Regions from separate parts of the Halomonas sp. 113 genome, predicted to be linked through region 2. Evidence: predicted binding sites of a transcription regulator. Region 2 holds the regulator's gene; each other region holds the start of a gene.
What was found. The regulator PhoB, encoded in region 2, activates phosphate uptake and scavenging genes when phosphate is short. The targets are predictions, from matches to a motif close to TGTCATANNNNTGTCANA.
Positions count from the first base shown of each region.

Region 1: phnD (phosphate/phosphite/phosphonate ABC transporter substrate-binding protein) is a predicted target of PhoB. The motif match lies at 1,261-1,278, and genes of this name have one in related genera.
Region 3: YERSI8AC_RS15570 (DUF6482 family protein) is a predicted target of PhoB. The motif match lies at 2,085-2,102, and genes of this name have one in related genera.

Region 1 is NZ_LR881453.1:228,088-231,366, reverse strand. Features, by position in the region: gene phnC (phosphonate ABC transporter ATP-binding protein) at 1-183, opposite strand, end outside; gene phnD (phosphate/phosphite/phosphonate ABC transporter substrate-binding protein) at 261-1,226, opposite strand; gene YERSI8AC_RS01265 (EAL domain-containing protein) at 1,341-3,098, opposite strand; gene YERSI8AC_RS01260 (alkaline phosphatase D family protein) at 3,261-3,279, opposite strand, start outside.
Region 2 is NZ_LR881453.1:5,250,407-5,253,685, reverse strand. Features, by position in the region: gene YERSI8AC_RS24425 (chorismate--pyruvate lyase family protein) at 1-480, shown strand, start outside; gene ubiA (4-hydroxybenzoate octaprenyltransferase) at 516-1,406, shown strand; gene phoB (phosphate regulon transcriptional regulator PhoB) at 1,532-2,221, shown strand; gene phoR (phosphate regulon sensor histidine kinase PhoR) at 2,224-3,279, shown strand, end outside.
Region 3 is NZ_LR881453.1:3,296,348-3,299,626, forward strand. Features, by position in the region: gene YERSI8AC_RS15560 (cryptochrome/photolyase family protein) at 1-1,273, shown strand, start outside; gene YERSI8AC_RS15565 (thiol-disulfide oxidoreductase DCC family protein) at 1,270-1,668, shown strand; gene YERSI8AC_RS15570 (DUF6482 family protein) at 1,684-1,986, opposite strand; gene YERSI8AC_RS15575 (hypothetical protein) at 2,184-2,477, opposite strand; gene dnaB (replicative DNA helicase) at 2,585-3,279, opposite strand, start outside.

The DNA of each region.
Region 1 (3,279 bases), 5.0 Mb from region 2:
CAGACGAATGCTGCCCTGAGTAGGCTCAACCAGCCGGTTCACACAGCGAATCAGTGTGCTTTTACCCGCGCCAGATGGGCCAATCAGCGCCATCACTTGGCCTTTTGGCAGCGTGAGTTCAATATCCGTCAGCGCTCGATCCCCGGTAGGGTAACGTTTACCAACGCCGGTGAGTGTCAACATGGAAGTGCCTCATCTACATAGCGGTTCGGCCAGAAGGTTGCCCTCCTGGCCGATCGTATTGGGGTACTGCTTAAAGATTAATCGCAGTCGTAGGTCACGCCGTTGGCGTCAGCGATGGTGCGAATAACTTCCCAGTTTTCCTGATAAGTAATCGGAATAAACTGTGCTTCACCTGAGTTAGCGAATTCTGACTCTAGGGCAGTGCCTTCCCAGTCGTAGCTGAAGAACGCATCCTGAATCTTCTCGGCAAGTTCCGGGTTCAGGTTATTCGCCAGCCCGTAAGCGGTGGTGGGGAAGGTTTGTGAGGTGTAGATAATGTCGTAATCACCTTCGTTCACCACACCGCGGGAAATCATCCGTTTGCCTACGGAGTTAGCAATCGCCGCCGCGTCGTAATCTTCGTTGACCACGCCGAGAATGGAGTTGTCGTGAGAACCAGAGAAAGCGGTCTCAAAATCTTCCCCCGCTTCCATACCGTACTCAGAGCGCAGCAGCGCAGAGGGGGCGCGGAAGCCAGAGTTGGAAGTCTCTGAGGTAAACGCTAGTTGGCGACCCTGCAAGTCTTCAACGGCTTCAATGCCGCTTCCTGGGTAGGTGATAATCTCCATCTCATAGCCAAAGCTGCCATCTTCCGCGGCCATCATGGCGAAAGGGCGGAAACCACCGCAGTTAACCGCGACCGGGACGCCACCGGTATTGAAACCGGCTACGTGGAGACGGCCAGCGCGCAGCGCTTCCTGCTGGGCAGCATTGGACTGCACCGGGAAGAACTGGACTTTTTTGCCCGTAGCTTCGCTCAGGTGATCCAGAAAGTCAGACCAGACATCCGCGTAAACCGCGGGGTCTTCAACCGGCGTGTAGGCAAACACTAAAGTATCCGGGTCTACCCACTGAGACTCATCGCTGGGAACATCAGCGACCATATCGCCATCGTTATCCACATAGCGTGAAGACAGATCCGCAGAGGCGTTCACCGCGGCCAAGGCGAAGGCACTGGCAACGGCGGCACTGATTAACGTGCGGGAGAGGGATAATGTCTGCATGGGTCACCTGTAGCGTTCTGTAGAGTTATTAAAAGATGACAACATCCTGACGACTCCAGATGACAAAAATGGGGCACTTATATGACCACTTCGTGACGTTTTGGCGAAGAACAGTTAATCTACAGCTTGAAAAGCCTCGTGACCGCGGCGCTCTACAAACAGGCTGTTACCGGGAATTTTTTTCGCCTGATGCTTCAGCTCAGAAAGCTCGCCTGCGATATCCAGCGATTGGCAGGTAGTCGTATCATGGATGGGTTTTACCGCAATCGAGACGCTCACAAAGGGAAAAAACGTCATTCTATTTTGACGGTTTTCGATGTGAATCCCGCCCTGAAGGCGGTCAGCCTCTTCATAGAAGCCCGGTGCCATCACCTCGAATGAGTGCAGAATTTGCTGGCAAACACTTTCCCAGTGCTCAAGCGGCAGCAACATCATAAAATCATCGCCGCCAATATGGCCAATAAAGCCCCCGGCATTCTCTACCTGTGCTTGCAGCAGCCGCGATAGCGAAATGATGATGTGGTCACCTCGGGCGTAGCCATAGGCATCGTTGAAGGCTTTAAAGTTATCCAAGTCAACATAGGCCGCAGCAAACCCATGCCCGGAGGCCAAATAAGCCGCCAGTGTTTCATTGATCAGGATATTACCCGGCAGGCCGGTGAGCGGGTTGGCATGCCGCGCTTGGCGCACCTGAATCGCGGTAATCTCACGCAAAAGGTCAACGATATTGCCCATCCCCAGGTAGTCACCGTTAGCGTTAACGATGACAAAGTCCTCTTGCTCAATATCCCGGCTGTCGGTCAACTTCTGACTCAAAATCTCAAGCGGAGTATCCGCTTCGGCCACCAGCATGCGTGCATCAGCAACGTCCAGCACACGGCGCTTGGCATAAAGCGAATGGCTATAGGGGTTGGTAAATAGAGTTAAAAACGAGTTGCGTCGCACCACCGCCACGGGCTTACCATTCTCCAGCACGGCCACGCAGCGCAAGCTGGGTTGTTGGCGAAATCGCTCGGAGATATACGGCACTGCGCAATCCGTCGTTATGGCATCGGTAGCCCGTAAAATCGAGCGCGTGGTGCGACCCGCAGGGCTTTTTAATTGGGTGCTCGCTGGCAGCACCAGATTGAGTTCTAAAGGCGGCTGCTGGTTGGGTCGGGCGAAATAGAAGCCTTGTAGTAGTGCGAGCCCACGGTCGAGTTCCCACAAGCAAAGATGCTCAGCAGCGGTCTCCACCCCTTCGGCGATCACTTGGCAGTCCAGGCTACGCGCCACATCGAGAATCGAACGCAGGAACTCTCGCTTGGCAGGATCCTGGTCAATGCCGGAGATAAAGTGTCGGTCGAGTTTAACGAAATCCGGGCGCAGCTCCGACCAGTGGCGCAGGCTTGAGTGCCCTGCACCGAGATCATCCAGTGCGACTTGAAAGCCCATAGTGCGGTAGTGATCCACCGCTTGGCGCATTAGCTCGTAGTCGTGGATTGGCACGTGTTCAGTGAGCTCGATCACCACCCGCTCTGGGGGCAAGCCGCTGTCACGAATAAAGCCAAGCGTTAAGCCTTCGCGAAAATCACGCTCTACGATCGTCAACGGCATAACGTTAAGAAACAGCAGGCCCGGCAGATCGAGCTCTGCAAAGCGGTAGATGGCTAACCGTCGGCAGAGTATATCTAATTCCACCAGCTTTCCGGCCTGAGTGGCTACTTCAAACAGTCGTAACGGCGAGTGAAGCGGCGATGTTTTAGGCCCACGAATCAGTGCTTCGTAGCCATAAATCGCCTGCTGGCTGGCATCCACAATGGGCTGAAAGAGCACGTGCAACTCTTCTGTTGCAATAATCTTTTGCAACCACTGCGATTCTTGTGCGGTCATTTGCCTGCTGCCCTATTCTGCCACCCTAATAACCAGCGGTGGTTCCTATGATGTGTCACCTTCCCTGGAGTTGGTTGATAAGCTGCAAGCAAGCGTGCGTCATTTTTGTGACGCTATAATGACAATCATCAAGGACATCAGTCAGTTGACGCTACACTGACGTTAAATGAGCGGTTTCTCC
Region 2 (3,279 bases):
GTTGCCTCCACCGACTCGTTAACCGCCCGCTTAATGGTCGCAGGTGGCGAGAAGCCGTTTCGAGTACGACTGCTGCGCCAGGGGGTTGGTTGGCCGCGCCAGGATGAGGCTCAGGCGCTGGGCATTGGTGCCAAGCGTTACGCCTGGCTGCGGGAAGTGGCGCTGTGCTTAGATGGAACGCCATGGGTGGTGGCGCGCTCGGTCGCCCCGCTCTCACAGGTAAAGGGCCAACGGCTAGAGTGCTTGGGCGAGCGCTCGCTAGGTAGTTGGCTATTTCGCCAGCCGGGTTTAGTGCGTGGGCCATTGGAAGTAACGACGCATTCCCCCCAGTTTGCTAGCGTCAACGGCATACAGGAAGGCTGTGCCTGGGGAAGGCGCTCTGTTTTTTATCACGGCTGTAAGCACGGCAGTCTGTCATTATTAGTGCAAGAGTATTTTTTGACGGCGATGGCGGATGATCTTGGCCTGCCTTCGCGCTAGGCTAGCGCCTGCATCTTATTCTTCGTGAGGTAAGCATGGATCGTTCACTGTTGCGGCCGAAGGGATGGGCTCGCGTGGCAGATTTTTTACAGCTGATGCGCTTGAATCGGCCGATAGGCACATGGCTTTTGATGTGGCCGACGCTGTGGGCATTATGGGTGGCTGCGGAAGGTGTACCAGGGCGAAATGTGCTGCTGATTTTTGTGGCCGGCGTTTATGTGATGCGCGCTGCGGGCTGCGTGGTCAATGACTATGCGGATCGCCACTTCGATGGGCATGTGAAACGCACAAAACAACGTCCGCTAGCGACGGGCCGTATCAGCGAAACCGAAGCTCAACTGCTGTTTATCGCCCTGGTGGCCGCTGCGTTTATTCTGGTATTACTGACCAACTGGTTTACGGTGCTGCTCTCGCTGGGCGGGGTGCTGCTGGCGATTATTTATCCGTTTATGAAGCGCTATACCCACTTTCCTCAGGTGGTGCTGGGCGCGGCTTTTTCCTGGGCAATTCCGATGGCTTTTGGCGCCGTGCTCGGCCACGTGCCGCTGGAAGCATGGCTGCTATTCTGCGCTAATGTGTGCTGGACAGTGGCCTACGATACCCAGTACGCCATGGTCGATCGCGACGACGATTTAAAAATTGGCATTAAATCGACGGCCGTGCTGTTTGGAAATGCGGATCGTTTGATTATCGGCTTACTCCAGCTAGCCACCCTGGGGTTGCTGGCTTGGGTAGGCTGGTGGGTTGGTTTAGGTGGTTTCTTCTGGTTAGGGCTAGCGGCAATGGCAGCGACTTTTCTGCATCAGCAGCGCTTAATTCGCGACCAGGAGCGGGATGCCTGCTTCCAGGCGTTTCTCAATAATCACTGGTCGGGACTGCTGATTTTTGCCGGTATCGCGCTAAGTTGGTGGCCTGCGGCTGGCTGATCGAGGCGATTGTCATGTAATTGTCATCAAGTCATGGTGTTATCGTCACTGACATGTCATTGATCTGTTTATCTTTGAACTGTTTTTCTTTGAACTAGTTTCTTTGAACACCGTGAGGCTCTGGTATGACCGCCAAGACCGTTCTGATTGTCGATGATGAGGCGTCGATTCGCGAGATGATCGCGGTAGCGCTGGAAATGGCTGACTATCGCGTGCTCGAAGCGGATAACGCCCAGGATGCCCATGCCATGGTGGTCGACCACCAACCCGATTTACTGCTGCTGGACTGGATGATGCCCGGCACTAGCGGTATTGAGCTGGCGAGACGCCTAAAGCGTGAAGAAACCACCGCTGAAATCCCGATTATTATGCTCACCGCGAAAGGCGAAGAGGATAATAAAATTCAAGGGCTTGAAGCCGGTGCCGATGACTATATCACCAAGCCCTTTTCACCCCGGGAATTGGTGGCACGGCTAAAAGCGGTGCTGCGCCGTGCGACGCCACGTGGCGTTGAAGACCCGATTGAGATTAACGGCCTGCTGCTTGATCCGGTGAGCCACCGGGTAAGTGCCCACGGCAAAGCGCTGGAAATGGGCCCCACCGAGTACCGTTTGCTGCAGTTTTTTATGACTCACCAAGAGCGCGCTTACACACGTAGCCAGCTGCTTGACCAAGTGTGGGGCGGCAATGTTTACGTTGAAGAGCGCACGGTCGATGTGCATATCCGCCGCTTGCGTAAAGCGCTGGGTGACGTGCATCAAAACCTGATCCAAACGGTTCGGGGTACCGGTTACCGTTTCTCTGCACGGGTGTAAATGTGCGTTTATGGAGTCGTGAGCTGTGGCGAATAGCGTGGCTGGCCACGCTGGGCACTTGCTTGGGCTGGCTGTTGGGCTCGGCTGGGCTGGGGCTCGCAGCAGGGCTTGCGGGATGCCTGTTTTACCACTTACGACAGTTACGCGAACTCTATTTGTGGCTCACCCTCCACCCTAACGATGAACCGCCTGCCGCTCGCGGGATGTGGGGCGAGCTATTCGATCGTTTATACCGCTATCAAAAAAGTCAGCGCATCACCCAAAGCCGTCTGCGGGCTACTTTGGCACGTATTCAAGAGTCGTCTGAAGCAATGCGTGATAGCGTGGTCATGCTTGATCGCCACGGTGATTTGGAGTGGTGGAACAGCGCCGCCACCGCCATGCTGGGGCTACAAACCGCCCATGATCGTGGTCAACACATTACCAACCTGCTGCGCGACCCAGGCTTTATCAGCTATTTTAATTCGCGTAACTACAGTGAGCCGTTAACGCTCACCTCACCGATTGATGAACGGCGAATCCTGCAGTATCAAATTACCCTCTACGGTGACGACGAACGCTTAGTGATGGCTCGCGATATCACCCGCTTGCATCGTCTTGAGCAGATGCGGCGCGACTTTGTCGCCAACGTTTCCCATGAGTTACGTACGCCGCTGACCGTTCTCTCCGGCTATTTGGAAACCTACAGTGATATCTCCGACCAGCTTCCGCCGCGCTTGGGACGTAGTATTCAGCAAATGCAGGAACAGACCCAGCGGATGCAGAATCTGGTCAACGATTTATTGCTGCTCTCGCGTTTGGAAATTGACCAGGGCGGCCAAGATCATCATCCACTGTCACTCGAGCCTTTACTGCAAAGCGTTTGTGATGATGCGCTGGCCCTATCGCATCAACGTCATACCATTACCGTCGCCCTTGAGAGCGATGCCCGACTGTTAGGCAGTGAACAGGAGATTCGCAGCGCCGTCTCTAACCTTGCCTTTAATGCGGTTCGCTACACGCCTGCTGGCAGCCAAATCACCCTGCGTTGGAAAGCTAGCGCTACTGGTGGCGGCTAT
Region 3 (3,279 bases), 2.0 Mb from region 2:
ATGGCGGCTATGGGAGACGATGCAGCAGCGCGAAAACGCAACGATTCCGTGGCGACTACTTGAGGATGAGCGCTTTTTCACCACACCCGATGACTTTAGCCAATGGGCAAGCGGACGCAAACAGCTGCGCCTTGAGTACTTTTACCGAGAACAGCGCAAACGTACCGGGTACTTGATGGAGGGCGACGAGCCCGTTGGCGGCAAATGGAATTTTGACCACGACAATCGCCAGCCTATCAAAGCCGCACTGGATTTCCCTGAGCTACCTCAACATCGCCAGGATGCACTGACAAAAGCCGCTCTGGCTGATGCCGAGCGCCACTTTAGCGATCATATGGGCACATTGGCGAACTTTAACCTTCCGGTGACACGGTGGCAGGCATTAGTGGATCTAAAGCATTTTATAGACCATGGACTGGCTGATTTTGGCCGCTATCAGGATGCGATTAGCGATTCAGCGCCCTATCTATATCACTCGCGCCTCTCAGCTGCGATGAACATCGGCCTGCTGTCGCCCCATGAAGTCTGCGAAGCCGCCGAGCAGCGCTACTATGACGGAGATGTGCCGATCAACGCCGTCGAAGGGTTTATCCGCCAGATACTTGGCTGGCGCGAGTACGTGCGAGGGCTCTACTGGACACAGATGCCTAGCTACAAAAGCGCTAATCAATTAGGTTTTGAGCGCGACCTGCCAGCGTTTTACTGGGACACGGATACCGATATGCGCTGCTTGCAGCGCGCTATTCAGATGACCATCGACAATAGCTACGCCCACCATATTCAACGACTGATGGTGACAGGCAATTTCGCCTTACTATGCGGAGTTAAACCTGAGGCGCTATGCGACTGGTACTTGGCGGTTTATGCCGATGCCAGTGAGTGGGTAGAGTTGCCTAATACGCTGGGGATGGTGCTCCATGCCGACGGCGGCTTAATGGGCTCAAAGCCCTACTGTGCGTCGGGCAAGTATATCGACAAAATGTCCGACCATTGTCAGCACTGCCGTTACTCACCCAAGCAGGTCACGGGGCCAAAAGCCTGCCCTTTCAACAGCCTTTACTGGCACTTTCTCGAAACCAACGCTGAGCGCCTGAGTAAGAACCCTCGTATGAAGCTGATTTACGGCTCCCTCAACCGCATGGCCGATGAGAAGCGCGAGGCTATCCGCCAACAGGCTGAGCACTTTTTGGATCAATTGGAAACATCGCCTGGCTACGGGCAGCCCTACCACACAGCAGGTTATTCGGCCAATACCAACCAGGAGTCACCATGAGCCGCTACACGCCACTACATGCTGCACCGCCAGTTATGCTATTTCACGATGGTCACTGCCCCTTTTGCCAACAGGAAGTCGCGTGGCTGGAAAAGCATCGCCATCGGGAACACATCGCGCTGATAGATATTCAGGCCCGTGATTTTAACGCTCAGGCGTATGGGCAAGAATTTAACGCCATGATGGGCCAGTTGCACCTGCGTGATAGTCAAGGGAGATGGTACATCGGCATGGATGCCAGCCGTGCCCTCTATGCAGTGTTGGGCTATCGGCGGCTGGTGAGGTTTTCGTGCTTACCGGGAGTACACGGCATAATGAATGCCGGTTACCGATTTTTTGCCCGTCGCCGAATTCGGCTTGGGCAGTGGTGGGAAAAGCGTCAGGCTAAACGTTGATGGGTGAGAGCAGCGTTAAAAAACAAGCGGCATACGCGATGTGAGCGGCTCACTATAGTGCGCGTCGCGGCCTATCACTTCATCGTGGGGCACATGCTGTACTAGGTAAGCGCGATGAATCCCGGCGCGCTTGAGATCCATATAGGCATCATCTAGCGAGCGAAACAGCATTGGCTTGGTACGCTGCGTCAGCATATGACGCTCGCCTTCAACGTCTTCCAGCTCAACCTGATAAAAACGGCTGCCCGAATGGGTAATCACGCGAATTTCAAAATTGTCGTGATTGGCGACAAACTGCTTAAGATCCTTAAGTTCCATGGTTCCCTCCTATTATTTGGCTATTTCATACGTTATGTCAGACGGCATGTCATCAGGGCACAGCATGACTGTACCCCATGACACTTCTGTTGCCCCGTCATTGCAATGTAATGACAACAAGCAATAACTAGACATTAATAGCTAGGAGGTCAATAGTGCAAGAGAGTTCCTGACCGGAAGGTCAAGATATCAATTGATTATTGATATTCAGAGGGGTCGATCGCTTTGCCAAGCGAATTGCGGTCAATCCAGTTGCCGCCTTTAGTCTCTTTGTAGCGGAACACGACCTTATCTCCCACCGTCACAGGCAGCTCACCATCTTCAGTCTGGTAACTATACTTCTCGCCTGCGACCACTAAATGGTAGCGATAAAGATCCGGCATACCTAGCCACTCTTTAAAAGGGCCTTCGCGCTCTATCGCCTCTAGCTCACCGCGACCTTCTAACTTAGGAAGACGCTGCCGGTTACCGCGCCGAAATCCACCTGCCATTTGCTGCTCCCGTTTTTACATATCGTGGGTGAGGCATTATACGAACTCGCCCCCCATCCTCAAGCTACTTATCACTAGCCTGTCATCACAAACCAGTCATCATTAACTTAGTCGCCGAACGCTTGGCCGTAACTATCCGGGGCCAAATCCTCAAAGCGGGTATATTTGCCGATAAAGGCCATATGCACCGTGCCGATAGGGCCATTACGCTGCTTACCGATAATTAACTCAGCAATCCCCTGATTGTCGGGATTATCAGGATTATAGACCTCATCGCGATAAACGAAGGCAATGACGTCGGCATCCTGCTCGATCGCACCAGATTCCCTCAGATCCGACATAACCGGGCGTTTGTTGGGGCGCTGCTCCAAGGAGCGGTTCAACTGAGAAAGAGCCACCACAGGGCAGTTAAACTCTTTCGCCAACCCCTTCAAGGAGCGCGAAATCTCGGAAATCTCACCGGTGCGGTTTTCGCTAAAGCCAGGGATCTGCATCAACTGAAGATAATCGATCATGACCAGTGCGATATTGCCATGTTCACGCACCACACGGCGCAACCTTGAGCGCATTTCGTTAGGCGACAAGGCCGCGGTGTCGTCGATAAACAGCTGTTTGTCTTTGAGCAGATTAACCGCTGAGGTTAAACGCGGCCAATCCTCGTCCTCCAGTTGCCCGGTACGCACACGGGTTTGATCGATTCGGCCCAGGGAAGACAGCATTCTCAGCATGAGCGACTCTGCGGGCATCTCCATGGAGAACACCATGACTGGCTTGTCGCTGGAAATCACCGCATGTTCAACCA